One region of the Streptomyces sp. NPDC091371 genome, then DNA from elsewhere that is predicted to be linked to it. Evidence: riboswitches for the same ligand, from Rfam matches in the RefSeq annotation. Region 1 holds a riboswitch; the other holds the start of a gene.

Evidence for each region. A riboswitch is a leader RNA that binds a small molecule or an ion and turns the genes downstream of it on or off. The one in region 1 is predicted to bind guanidine.
Region 2: it holds a riboswitch for guanidine, as region 1 does, so the genes downstream of both, AB0O21_RS07145 (Ohr family peroxiredoxin) here and AB0O21_RS16605 (multidrug efflux SMR transporter) in region 1, are expected to answer to the same signal.

What each region holds. Positions count from the first base shown of each region.
Region 1 covers NZ_JBFBFP010000012.1:169,735-176,234, forward strand. Annotated here, with positions in the region: gene AB0O21_RS16590 (ABC transporter permease) at 1-473, opposite strand, end outside; gene AB0O21_RS16595 (ABC-2 family transporter protein) at 565-1,368, opposite strand; gene AB0O21_RS16600 (transglycosylase domain-containing protein) at 1,568-3,979, shown strand; gene AB0O21_RS16605 (multidrug efflux SMR transporter) at 3,981-4,301, opposite strand; guanidine-III (ykkC-III) riboswitch at 4,333-4,403, opposite strand; gene AB0O21_RS16610 (co-chaperone GroES) at 4,446-4,787, opposite strand; gene AB0O21_RS16615 (DUF3618 domain-containing protein) at 4,834-5,151, opposite strand; gene bcp (thioredoxin-dependent thiol peroxidase) at 5,278-5,745, shown strand; gene AB0O21_RS16625 (HNH endonuclease) at 5,887-6,500, shown strand, end outside.
Region 2 covers NZ_JBFBFP010000004.1:69,203-75,702, reverse strand. Annotated here, with positions in the region: gene AB0O21_RS07170 (cytochrome P450) at 1-590, opposite strand, end outside; gene AB0O21_RS07165 (VOC family protein) at 723-1,199, opposite strand; gene AB0O21_RS07160 (DoxX family membrane protein) at 1,307-1,837, opposite strand; gene AB0O21_RS07155 (CBS domain-containing protein) at 2,074-2,496, shown strand; gene AB0O21_RS07150 (hypothetical protein) at 2,534-2,974, opposite strand; gene AB0O21_RS07145 (Ohr family peroxiredoxin) at 2,961-3,425, opposite strand; guanidine-III (ykkC-III) riboswitch at 3,501-3,563, opposite strand; gene AB0O21_RS07140 (deoxynucleoside kinase) at 3,636-4,298, opposite strand; gene AB0O21_RS07135 (WYL domain-containing protein) at 4,596-5,333, shown strand; gene AB0O21_RS07130 (nuclear transport factor 2 family protein) at 5,422-5,838, shown strand; gene AB0O21_RS07125 (solute carrier family 23 protein) at 6,136-6,500, shown strand, end outside.

The DNA.
Region 1 (6,500 bases):
GCCGCCCCCGCCACCATCACCGCACCGAAGATCGCCGCACCCGCCACGATCATCACCGGCACCAGCAGCACCTTGCCCGGCGTCCACTCCACCTCGCCCGACAGCGCCCACACCGCCCAGGCCAGCACCCCCAGCCCCTGCAGCACCCGCCCCAGCCGGCGCAGCGCGAACCGGTCCGCCGCGACCTGCGCGAGCACCGGAACCGGACGCACCAGCATCGTGTCGAGCGAACCGTCCCGGATCCGGACCCCGATCCGGTCCGTGTTGCCGAGCAGCAGGTCCGCCAGGCCCAGGGAGGCCGAGCAGGACCCGTACAGCAGGGCGATCTCGGGCAGCGTGAAACCGCCCAGCACGTCCACGTGGGAGAACATGATGTAGATCGCGACGAAGTCGAGCAGGGTGATCGCCGCGTTCCCGAACGCGGACAGCAGGAAGGACGTCCGGTACGTCATCGTCGACCGGATCCACATCATCACGATCAGCCCGTAGCCCCGCAGCCCCTCCAGGGCGCGACTGCGCCGGGGCACTTCCAGCACCGGGAGCTCCCGCTCCGCCAGCACCGCCTCAGCCACCCTGGACCACCACCTTCCGCGTCGCCGCCGACTGCAACAGCCGCCCCGCACCCAGCAGTACGAGCGCCCACCCGGCCTGGAACCCCAGCGCCTCCGCCGCACCTCCGGCCCCCGCGTGCTCCCCCATCAGCACGTCCACCGGCACCTGGAGCATCGCCGCCCACGGCAGCACCCGCACCAACTCGCCGAAGCCGCCCGGGAAGACCGTCAGCGGCAGCAGCATCCCCGAGAAGAAGATCGAGACGACCGTGGCCATCATGTTGATCCCCGAACCGTCCATCAGCCAGAACGCCATCAGCCCCAGCAGATAGCGCACCGCGAAGCTCACCACCAGACCGAGCACCACGGACACCAGGAACAGCAGCCAGCGCACCGGATCATCGGGCAGCGCCAACGTGAAGACCAGCGACCCCGCCACCAGCGGGACCACCCCGCGCCCCGCCAACTGGAAGGCCGCCCGGCCCATGTCGGCCGCCAGCCACCACATCTGAAGGTCCGCCGGCCGGTACAGGTCGACCGCGATGTCACCCGTTCGGACGCGCTCCTGGATCTCTTCCTGGAAGCCGCCCCCGATCAACGCCCCGGCGGCGAGCAGCGACTGGCTCACCCACACGAAGGTCAGGGCCTGCGCCTGGTCGTAACCGCCGAGCCCGGGACGCTCGTCCCACAGCGCGATGTACGTGTACGCGACGATGAAACCGAACACGGTGTTGGTGAACACCCCGGCCGCCGTGGCCGTCCCGTACGTCGCGTAGCGCCGGAACCCGCCGGCGGCCACCGCCAGGTAGAGGCGCACTCTCTGACCCGCTTGCTGCCGCACCGTATCCCTCCCTTTCCCAGGTCGTTCCTACGTCGGCCAAAGCGCGCGAGCTTAGTGCGGAGGGGCGATCCACGCGACCGATTTACGCCCGTCCGGAGCGGAATCACCGGCCATCGGGTAGACACCATGAGGTACAGAAGTGGATATTTCGCACGGCGTCGAGGAGCCCCTGGAGATGAGCGACCAGTCACCACCCCCGGGCTGGACCCCTCGCGACCCGGACTCGCCCGACGGACAGCAGCCACCCCCGCCACGGGAACAGCAGCCGGGCAGGCCCCCCAAGCCCGGCAGGAAGCCGCGCCGCAAGCGCACCGGCTGGCGGCGGCTCATCCCCACCTGGCGCATGGTGCTGGGCGGCGTACTCCTCCTCGCCCTGCTGCTCGGCGGCGCCCTCGTCGCGGGCTACCTGCTGGTCGACATCCCGCCGGCCAACGCCGCCGCCACCGCGCAGTCCAACGTCTACCTCTACTCCGACGGCTCCCAACTCGCCCGCGACGGCGAGGTCAACCGCGTCAACGTGCCGCTCTCGCAGATCCCGCTGACCGTCCAGGAAGCCGTACTCGCCGCCGAGGACCGGGACTTCTACTCCGAACGGGCGGTGGACCCCAAGGCGATGCTCCGCGCCGCCTGGAACACGGCCACCGGAAAGGGCACCCAGTCCGGCTCGACCATCACCCAGCAGTACGTCAAGAACTACTACCTGGGCCAGGAACAGACCATCAAACGCAAGGTCAAGGAGTTCTTCATCGCGATCAAACTCGGTCGCGAGAAGTCGAAGGACTACATCCTCGAGGGCTACCTCAACACCAGCTACTTCGGCCGCAACGCCTACGGCATCCAGGCCGCCTCCCAGGCCTACTACGGCAAGGACGTCGGCAAACTCACCACCGCCGAGGGCGCCTACCTCGCCACCCTCCTCAACTCCCCCAGCGCCTTCGACGTCGTCTCCCACCCGCAGAGCCGCGACCGCGCCCTCGCCCGCTGGAACTACGTACTCGACGGCATGGTCAAGAAGAACTGGCTGACGGCCGCCGAGCGCGCGGCCACCCAGTTCCCCGAGCCCGGCAAGGTCCGCCCCGCCGCCGGCCTGTCCGGCCAGCGCGGCTACCTCGTCGAAGCCGTCAAGGACTACATCACCGAGCACAAGATCCTCGACGAGAAGACCCTCGCCGAGGGCGGCTACCGGATCACCACGACCATCGACAAGCGCCGCCAGAACGACTTCGTCAAAGCGGTGGACGCCCAACTGAACAGCAAGCTCGACCCGGAGGCCCGCAAGGCCGACCGCCTCGTGCGCGCCGGAGGCGTCTCCATCGACCCCGCCACCGGCAAGGTCGTCGCCATGTACGGCGGCATCGACTACACCAAGCAGTACGTCAACAACGCGACCCGCCACGACTACCAGGTCGCCTCCACCTTCAAGCCGTTCGTCTTCGCGGCCGCCGTCGAAAACGACTCCCGCACCCAGGACGGCCGCCGGATCACCCCGAACACGATCTACAACGGCGACAACAAGCGCCGCGTCGTCGGCACCCGGGTCCCCTACGCCCCCGAGAACGAGGGCCAGATCTCCTACGGCAACATCACCGTCAACACCGCCACCGACCTCTCCGTCAACGCCGTCTTCGCCCAGATGGTCGTGGACGTGGGCACCGTCAAGGTCAAACAGACCGCCGTCGACCTCGGCATCCCCGAGAACACCCCGAACTTCGTCCCCGGCCCGGCCATGGCCCTGGGCACCATGCAGGCCAGCGTCCTCGACATGACCCAGGCGTACGCGACCCTCGCGGACCACGGCCGCCGCACCCCGTACACCTTCCTGGAGAAGATCACCAAGGAGGACGACACCATCGGCCTCCCCGACCGCTCGCCCACCCAGGCGGTCACCCGCGAAGCCGCGGACACCACGACCTCCATGCTGGTCAGCGTCGTGGACAACGGCACCGGCACGGCAGCCCTCGCCGCCGGCCACCCGGCCGCCGGCAAGACCGGCACCGGCGAACTGGACCGCTCGGCCTGGTTCGCCGCCTACACCCCGGACCTGGTCACGGTGGTGGCGATGATGGGCCAGGACCCGGACACCGGAACCCTCCAGTCCCTCTACGGCGCCCTCGGCGAGCCCCGCATCGGCGGAGGCGGCTACCCGGCCCGCATCTGGGCCGCCTACACGAAGACCGCCCTGGAGGGCACCGACCCAGTCGACTTCGACCTCGAACTCCAGCCGGGCGCGGCCCAGCCCCCGCCCTCCCCCAGCTTCGAGCCGTTCCCGCCGGAGGAAACCCCGGAGGACGAGGTCACCCCGAGCCGCCCCGTCCGCCCGAACCGGCCCACGCGCCCGAACCCGACGAACGGCCAGACCAACGGGGGCCAGACCAACGGCGGCCAGACCAACGGGGGTCAGACCAACGGGGGTCAGGACAACGGCGGCCAGACCAACGGCGGTCAAACCAACGGAGGCCAGACCAACGGCGGCACCACCCAGGGCGACCAGGCCGGCACCACCACGGGCACCCAGGGCACCAACGCGGGGGCGGGCGCGGACGCCGGCGCGGCGGGCCTGCGCCCCCCGTCAGCCTTCCTGGAATGACCTAGTGCCCCGAGGTCGCCTTCAGCCCCACCACGGCGACCAGCAGCAGACAGATGAAGAAGATCCGGGCGGCGGTGACGGGCTCACCCAGCACCGCCATACCGAGCACGGCCGCACCGGCGGCACCGATGCCCACCCACACCCCGTACGCGGTACCGATGGGCAGGCTCTTCGCGGCGTAGGACAGCAACACCATGCTCGCGACGATCCCGGCACCCGTGAACACACTGGGCCACAGCCGGGTGAAACCTTCGGTGAACTTCATGCCGATCGACCAGCCGACTTCCAGCAGACCGGCGACGAGAAGAAGAACCCATGCCATGACGGCACCTCCGAGACAACGACCGATACGGGGTGCGTCGTCTTGTCGTACCCGGTACGGCGCGTCTCGTCGGGGTTCCCCTCCACCGTAGCAAAGGGCGGCGAAAAGGGCCGGTGACCTCCGCCACCAGCCCTTTTCCACGTCCTACAGGTACAACCCGGTGGAGTCCTCGGCCCCCTCCAGCCGCTCCGCGGCCACCGCGTGCAGGTCCCGCTCACGCATCAGCACGTACGTCGCCCCGCGCACCTCGACCTCGGCCCGGTCCTCGGGGTCGTACAGCACCCGGTCGCCCGGCTCTACGCTACGTACGTTCTGCCCGACCGCGACCACCTCGGCCCAGGCCAGCCGCTTGCCGACCGCGGCCGTCGCCGGAATCAGAATGCCGCCGCCCGAGCGGCGCTCGCCCTCCGGCAGGTCGGACTTCACGAGCACGCGGTCGTGGAGCATGCGGATGGGCAGCTTGTCGTGGGTGGTGTTCTCGCTCACGCCTCGAACTTACCTGTCCGCGACGGCCCTGCACTCCGGAGGGTCGTCACCGCTTGCGGCGCGCCGACACCACCAGCAGCCCGACCAGGCCCACCGCGACCAGCGCGACCGGCACGATCCGCGCGGGGCGCGGCGTACCGTCGTCGTGGCGCAGCCCGGCCTGCAGGTCGGTCACGCACCGGTTCACGGCGGCGAAGGCCCGCCCGGCGGCGTGATCGACGGTCCCGACCAGCCGGGCCTTCGCATCCCCGATGATCGTCTTCGGGTGCATCCGCACACCGATCTCGTCGAGCGTCTCGGCGAGCTGCTCGCGGCGGCGGACGATGTCCGCCTCGATCTGTGCGGGGGTCCTGGCTTCCGGCACCGCGCTGCCTCCGTCGTCATGGGTCGTGATCGTGGTCGCGATCGTGGTCGTGTTCGTACGTGAACAGGCTGTCAGCTTAGTCTCGTGGCATAACGATGCTGGTGCCCTCCCGAGGAGACTGACGAGATGAGCGAGCGACTGCAGCCGGGCGACACCGCCCCCGCCTTCACCCTGCCCGACGCGGACGGCAACGAGGTCTCGCTCGCCGACCACAAGGGCCGCAAGGTGATCGTGTACTTCTACCCCGCCGCGCTGACGCCCGGCTGCACGAAGCAGGCCTGCGACTTCACGGACAACCTGGACGTACTGGCCACGGCCGGCTACGACGTCATCGGCGTGTCGCCGGACAAGCCGGAGAAGCTGGCGAAGTTCCGCGAGAAGGAGCACCTGAAGGTCACGCTGGTCGGAGACCCGGAGAAGGCCGTCCTGGAGGCCTACGGCGCCTTCGGCGAGAAGAAGCTGTACGGCAAGACCGTGACCGGGGTCATCCGGTCCACGGTGGTCGTGGACGAGGAAGGCAAGGTGGAGCACGCCTTCTACAACGTGAAGGCGACGGGCCACGTAGCCAAGATCATCAAGGACCTGGGCATCTGACCCTCTCCTGCCGGAGCGGCCCGCACCGTAAATCGGTGCGGGCTGCTCCGTTTATCGGACGAAATCCCCCGTAACCGTCCGACTGTCGGTGCGTTACTCCGTGCGAGGGCCGCACGTGCGGCCGATAGGGGGAGCGGAAGCATGGTCGACCCGTACGAGCGGGACACGCTGGCCGCAGCCATCGCAGAGTCGAGAGGCTGGGCCGACCTGATGCGGCGCCTCGGACTGAAAGAGAACGGCGGACGACGCCGCACACTCCAGGAGAAGGCCGCCTCCTACGGCATCGACAGCAGTCACTTCGCGAAACGCAGTCCATGGCGCAAGTACCCGGACGAGGCCATAGCGGCGGCGGCCGCGTCATCGACCACACTGCGCGAAGTGGCGGTCCAGCTCGGCGTACGTCCCACCACCGGCGCCCTTTCGCACATCGTCCGGCGAATGGCCGCGGCGGGCATCGACGTCAGCCACTTCCCAGGCATGGGCCGAGAAGCGATCGAGCTTCCCTTCACCCCGGCAGAACTTGCAGCGGCTGCGGCATCCGCCGACAGCATCCGCGGTACGGCTCGCGCCCTGGGCATGCCCGACGACGGCCGGTCCCGCGCCGCTCTCGGGAGAATGCTGAAAGAGCACGGCATCGACACCACCCGCTTTCGCAATTCCCGGCCGGCCATTCCGGAGGAGGCGCTGCGCGCCGCCGTCCCGGGTGCGGCCGGATACGCGGACGTCATGCGCACCCTCGGGCTCGAAGTGAACGA
Region 2 (6,500 bases), on a different contig from region 1:
AGCAGGTGCTGGAGCGCGACCACGTCCTCGGCGGCCGCAGCCTGATCCTTCGGCGGCAGCGGCCTGAACAGCAGCTCGTCGGCCCGGTATCCGCCGTGCACCGCCGCGGGCACGTCCGCCGGGTCCAGGCCGATGAGCCGGCCGACCACCCGCCCCGGCAGCCGACGGGCGTACGCCTCCATCAGCTCGGCGGATCCGTCCGCCGCGATGCCCTCCACCAGCTCGCTCGCGCACTCCCGCGCGTACGGCAGCAAGGCGGCCACGCGCGCGGCGGACAGGCCGCGGTTCAGCACGCCCCGGTGCCGCCGGTGCTCCGCACCGTCCGAGGTGACGACGGTCTCGCGCGGTGCGAACCCGCGCGGCAGGACGCCCAACGCCGCGTCCGACAGTGCGATGTCGGGGAGCAGGGACCCGGCGGAGGAGAAGTCCTCGGCACGCACCAGCACCTCCCGGACGTCCTGGTCGCGGGCCACCAGCCACGCGTCGAACTCCGGTACGTACGTCAGGCCTGCGGCCCGGCGGGCGCGGGCGTAGAGCGGGTACGGGTCGAGGTAGAGCTCATCGCGCCTTGCCTGGTCGTGCGACGGCACACGGTCCTCCGGATCGCGGTGAGACGGGGCCGCGGGGCAACTCCGCGGGGGTGAACTCCGGTGCCGGACCATGGTGCCCGAGCCCCGCCGCGCCGGGAAGGGCGCCCCACCCGGCTCCGGCTCGGTCCCGCCTCACGCCTCCGGCGTGCGCTGCGCGGCGTCCGGCGGCGCGGGCGTGAGCGAGGCGAAGTCGGGCAGGATCAGGGAGCCGTCGCCGGCCAGCGTGAAGCCGGGGTTGTGGGCGATCTCCCAGGCATGGCCGTCGGGGTCGGTGAAGACGCCCGAGTAGAAGCCGATCGCGTTGACGGCGGCGGGCCGGGTGACCGTGCCGCCGGCCTCCGCGGCGGCGCCGAGGAGGCTGTCGACCTCGGCGTCCGTACGCACGTTGTGGGCCAGGGCGATGCCCCCGAACCCGGCCGGCGGGGCGTCGGGCAGCCCGCAGTCCGCGGCCAGTTTCCGGCGGTCCCACAGGACCAGGGCCATTCCTCCCGCCTGGTGGAAGACCGTCTCCTCGACCTCGGTGCCACGCCATCCGAGGGCCGCGTAGAAGCTCTTGGCCCGGGCGAGGTCCGAGACCCCCAGGGTGATGAGGCTGATCCGCTGTTCCATTCCGACACCGTAACGGCCGTGCGCGGCCGGGGCACGGGACACGGGGCACGGGGCACGGGGGCCGGCGATCCGGCGGCCCGCCCTCCCGGGCGCAGGGCCCGGCCGGTTCAGTCCCCGTCGGCTCCGGCCGGGGACTCCATCGCGGCGATGCGCCGGTTGACGACGACGGTGGCGGCGGCCGCGCTGAGCGCGAAGGCCACCACGATGACCGCGGGACGGTCGAGCCTATGCCCGCTGATGTGGTCGAGCGAGAAGCGCCCCGGCCCGGTGACGCCGAGGCAGGCCGCGACGGAGCCGAGGAAGGCCGGGTACTCGAAGCCGCCGCCCTGGGCGAAGAACCCGGCGGGCGCGTGGACCGAGACGGCCCCTGCCATGGCGCCGGCCGCCGCGGCGCCCGCGGCCGGGGTGGCGAGCCCCAGCGCCAGCAGGGCACCGCCGCCCGCCTCGCCGAGCCCGGCCGCGAGGGCGCTCGGCCTGCCCGGAACGAAGCCCATGTGCTCCATCGCCTCGGCCGTTCCCTCGATGCCGCCCCCGCCGAACCAGCCGAAGAGCTTCTGCGTGCCGTGCGCGATCAGCACGCCGCCCGCCGCGAGGCGCAGGGCGAGCAGCCCGAGGTCCTTGCGAAGGATGAACTGCATGGGGCGACCTTTCGATGGGTGGGCTGGGGGATCGGCGCACACGGACGTCCGGCTCCCGCTCCACCATCACCCGGGAGACCCCCAGGACCCCGGCTCGCGGAGCCGGACACACGCGAGAACGCCCGCCCGGACCAGCGTCCGCGCGTGTCCGCCGCCGGCCGGCGAGGTGGTCCGCATACGGGTCCCCGGCCCGGGTAGGCGCCGGGTAGCAGCCGCTTCCAGTAGCGGGAGGAACCATGACCCGGCGAGTCCACGAGGTGATGACCGAGAAGCCGGTGACCGTCGAGAAACTGACCTCACTGGCCGAAGCGGCCCGCGTCATGCGGGACGCGGACATCGGGGACGTCCTGGTCGTCGACGAGGGCAGGCTGCGCGGGATCCTGACCGACCGGGACCTCGTCATACGGGCCATCGCCGAGAACCGGGACCCCGCGGAGACGACGGTGCAGGCGATCTGCAGCTCTGAGCCGATCACCGTCGGTCCCGGGGACGACGTCCAGCAGGCCGCCGATCTCATGCGGCGCCATGCGCTGAGACGCCTGCCCGTGCAGACCGAGGACGGCGAGCTCGTCGGGGTGGTCACCCTGGGTGACCTCGAGGTCGAACGGGATCCGGGGTCGGCCCTCGCCGCCATCGCGGCGGCCGAGCCCGACAGCTGACGCCCGCCGCTCGGCACGGCCGCGGTCCGGACGGAGGTCACAGCCGCCAGTACGTACCCGTACTCGAATCGACGTGCACGACGTGGCGGCCCACACGCACCACGTGGTGGTCCGGACCGGTCCAGGAGCCGGTGGCACCCTCGGCGCCGGGCAGCGGGGTCCAGACCTCCAGGAAGGTGCTGCCGTCCGGGTTGGTGCCCCGCTCGACGAGGTTCGCGCCCTCCCACCGGAAGGTGCCGGTGTCTTCGCCGGGCTCGCCCGTGAGGTGGTGGAAACGGACCCGGGAGCCGTCGAAGGACGTCGTACCGGCGAAGCCGCGGCTGTCGGCGTAGTACGGCCCGGTCTGCAGCCACACCACTTCGCCGTCCTCGCGCAAGGGGCCGCCGTCGCGGCTGATGCCGCGCCGCAGCCACGCGCCGTGCTCGGGCACCGCCACGCCGGGGCCGGCCGGCTGCGGATCCGGCTCAGGCCTGGTCATCGGGGCCGGTGCCGGTGTCGGCGTCGTCCACGGCCAGGAGGGTCACCGGTACGTTGCCCCGTACTGCCTGCGAGTACGGGCAGACCGCGTCCGCCCGGTGCAGCAGGGGCTGGAGGTCCGCCGCACGCCACCCCGGCAGGCTGACGGTGAGGGCCACCGCGAGGCCGTAGCCGGCGGGCGTGTCCGTGGTGCCGAGCTGAACTTCGCAGGCCACGCGCGCGGCGGAGGCATCCGCACCGAACTCGGCGGCCACCTCCGCGAGCGCGGAGGTGAAGCAGGCGGCGAAGCCGGCCGCGAACAGCTGCTCGGGGTTGGTGGTGCCGGGCACCTTCTTGCGCGGCGGGGCGAGGCGGACGTCCAGGCGCCCGTCGTCCGTGCGGACGGATCCGGTACGGCCCCCGGCGGCGTGTGCGGTCGTCCGGTACAGGCTGCGGGTGAGTGGCACGGTCATGGCGTTCGGCCCATCTTGCTCGACGAGGACGCTGCCCGGGCGCGGACAGCGGACGGCGCTGCTCGTGCAGCACCTCGCGCGTCGTCGTGCGTAACCGGGTACGGCGCATCTCGTCCGGGGCCTGGAATCCGGCCGCCGGACAACCTAGCAACGGAGCGGGCCGCCGGGGGCCTCCCCGGCGGTGACCTTCCTCACCCGCCGCCCGCCGCCTCAGGCCGGGCGACCGACCGCCGCCAGGGCGTCCCTGACCTCGCGCGCCACGCGGGCGGCGTCCTCGGGGTTGTTGACCACATCGGTGCGGTTCATGTCGACGACGAGGACCTCGCTGGCCGAGTAGTGCTTGTGCACCCAGTCGTCGTAGCCGGACCACAGGGTCCGGTAGTAGGCGACGAGGCTCTCGTCCTGTTCGAAATCGCGGCCCCGCAGCCCGATCCGGTGCAGCACGGTCTCGAAGTCCGCCTTGAGGTAGACCATGAGATCGGGTGCCTTGCGGTACGGCAGGCCGTCGATCTCGCGCATCATCTCGCCCAGCAACCCCTCGTACACCTGCATCTCGAGGGAGCTGATCCGCCCCAGGTCGTGGTTGACCTTCGCGAAGTACCAGTCCTCGTATATGGACCGGTCGAGGACGTTGTGACCCTGCTTGTACGCCTCCTTGATCGCGGCGAACCGCGTCTGCAGGAAGTAGAGCTGGAGGAGGAAGGGGTAGCGCCGCGCCTCGATCTCCTCGGGGCTCGCCGTGTAGAAGAGCGGGAGGATCGGATTGTCGTCCACGCTCTCGTAGAAGACTTCGCTGCCCAGGTCCTTGGCGAGCAGCTCGGCCACACTGGTCTTGCCGATGCCGATCATGCCTCCGACGCAGATCACTGGCATACCTCACTTCTCCCTGGGGGTCTTCTGTTCGTGGGCGGGTGTGCCCGGTGCCCCGGGATCTTCATGACCAGCGTCATGTGGCCCCCATCGGGACCACGGCCCTGACCCGGGCCGCTCTCGGCGACCGGCCGGCCCGACCGGTGCGCGGTCGCCGCGCACGGCGACCGGCCGCAGCCCCGCGGCCGCCTTGAATCCTAAATGATGATGCGCCCTGCACCGGCCGGAGCACCGGCCACCCGGCCGGATCCGCCTCCGTACCGCCCCGGGGGGATCGGGCATCGGCTACGGTCCTTGACTGTGAACCGAACCGAGCGTCTTTACGCCCTGGTGGAGGAGTTACGCGCGGTCTCGCCCCGGCCGCGCAGCGCCCGGTGGCTCGCCGAGCGCTTCGGCGTCAGCACCCGCACCATCGAGCGGGACCTCAGCGCGCTGCAGCAGTCCGGTGTGCCGCTCTACGCCGAACCGGGCCGCAGCGGCGGGTACGTGGTGGACAAGGACCACACCCTGCCGCCCCTGACCATCACACCGGCCGAGGCGGCGGCCCTGGCCGTCGCCCTGCACCGGCTGTCCGGGACGCCGTTCGCCGAGGACGCCCGCTCGGCGTTGTACAAGGTGCTCGCCGTCATGCCGCAGCGCGATCGTCAGGCCGCGCGCGAGCTCGCCGGCCGGGTACGGGTCGCCGTGAACCCCGCCGAACCGTCCGAGGTCCTGCACGCCCCGCACGTCCTGCACGTCCTGCGCGAGGCGCTCTCGACCCGCCGGCTGCTGCGCCTGCGCTACGCCGACGGGCAGGGCGGGGTCACCGACCGCGCCGTCGAGCCCCTGGGCTTCCTCGACGGCGAGCACTGGTACCTCATCGGCTGGTGCCGACTGCGTTCAGCCGTGCGGGCTTTCCGCCTCGACCGCATCCGCGGGGCGCGGGCACTGGAGGAGACGGTGGAACCGCGGCTGGTCGACCTGTCCGAACTGGACATCCCCGCACGGGATTTCGTCGCGCTCGACGAGGCGCTCGAAGAACTCTACGGTTCCGCTTGAGCCGCCGCGCGGAGGGCTAAACACCGACAGGGGGTTGTCGCCCACGGCCCGGAGGCTGTGTGACCACGACCGACCACGGAAGGCACCCATGTCTGTGACGACGACCCCCACCACCGACTCCGCACCGCTGACCCGGGAGGCCGGCACCCGGCTGGTGGAGGGCTGGGCGGCGCTCTGGAACGGAGACGTCGCCCTCGCCGACCAGATCCTCGCCCCCGGCTTCCGGCTGCACTTCGCGGACGACTCCGCCGCCACCTTCGGCCGGGACGAACTGACGGCCTTCATCTCGGCCAACAGCCTTGCCTTCACCGGCATGACGTTCGCCGCCGACGCCCCGCCGCTGGTCGACTCCGAGCGCGGCGAGCTGGCCTGCCGGTGGAGCGAGAGGCACGCCGACGACGGCGGAGACGTCGTCGTCAAGAGCGGCATCGACATGTTCGCGGTCACGGACGGCCGGATCTCCGCGGTCTGGTCCCTCACCGGCAACCGCAGCTTCGCCGCCTGACCGACACGGTCGGTCCCGTGCGCCGGTTCCCAGTGGGGACCGGCGCACTTCGGCGTGCGCGGACCCCAAAGGGGAGCGGATGCCGGGGTGTTGTCCGCCGGGCCGCGAGCCGGGTGGCGACTCCCCGGTCGCCCCGGCGTCCGTCCGGGAGCCGGCGGAAGCGGCGCGTCCACAACTCTTGACGGGCCTCCGGGGCCCTCGCATACTGGCGGCCAAATCGATTTGGCCCCATCGATTCGGCCCCTGCCCGGAGCCGGATCGCGGCCGAAGCCGGAGCGAGCCGAACGGAGCTCGAACGTGTCCAGTCCCAGCACTCTCCCGCACCCCGTCGACCAATCCCGCCCGCTGAGCAGGATCCTCCTGTTCGGCCTCCAGCACGTCCTCGTCATGGCGGCGACCCCCGTCTCGGCGATCTTCCTGATGAGCGCGACCCTCCACCTCGACACGGACCTCACCGTGAACCTGCTCTCGGCGGCCTTCGTGCTCTCCGGGGTCGGTTCACTCATCCAGTCCCTGGGCCCCTGGAAGTTCGGGCCCCGGCTGCCCTTCGTCATGCTGCCCGGCGGAGCCCCGCTGATCCTGTTCCTGGCGATCGCCGAACAGCACGGCGTGCGCACCGCCACCGGCGCGGTGATCATCAGCGCCGCCTTCTACTTCGTCGT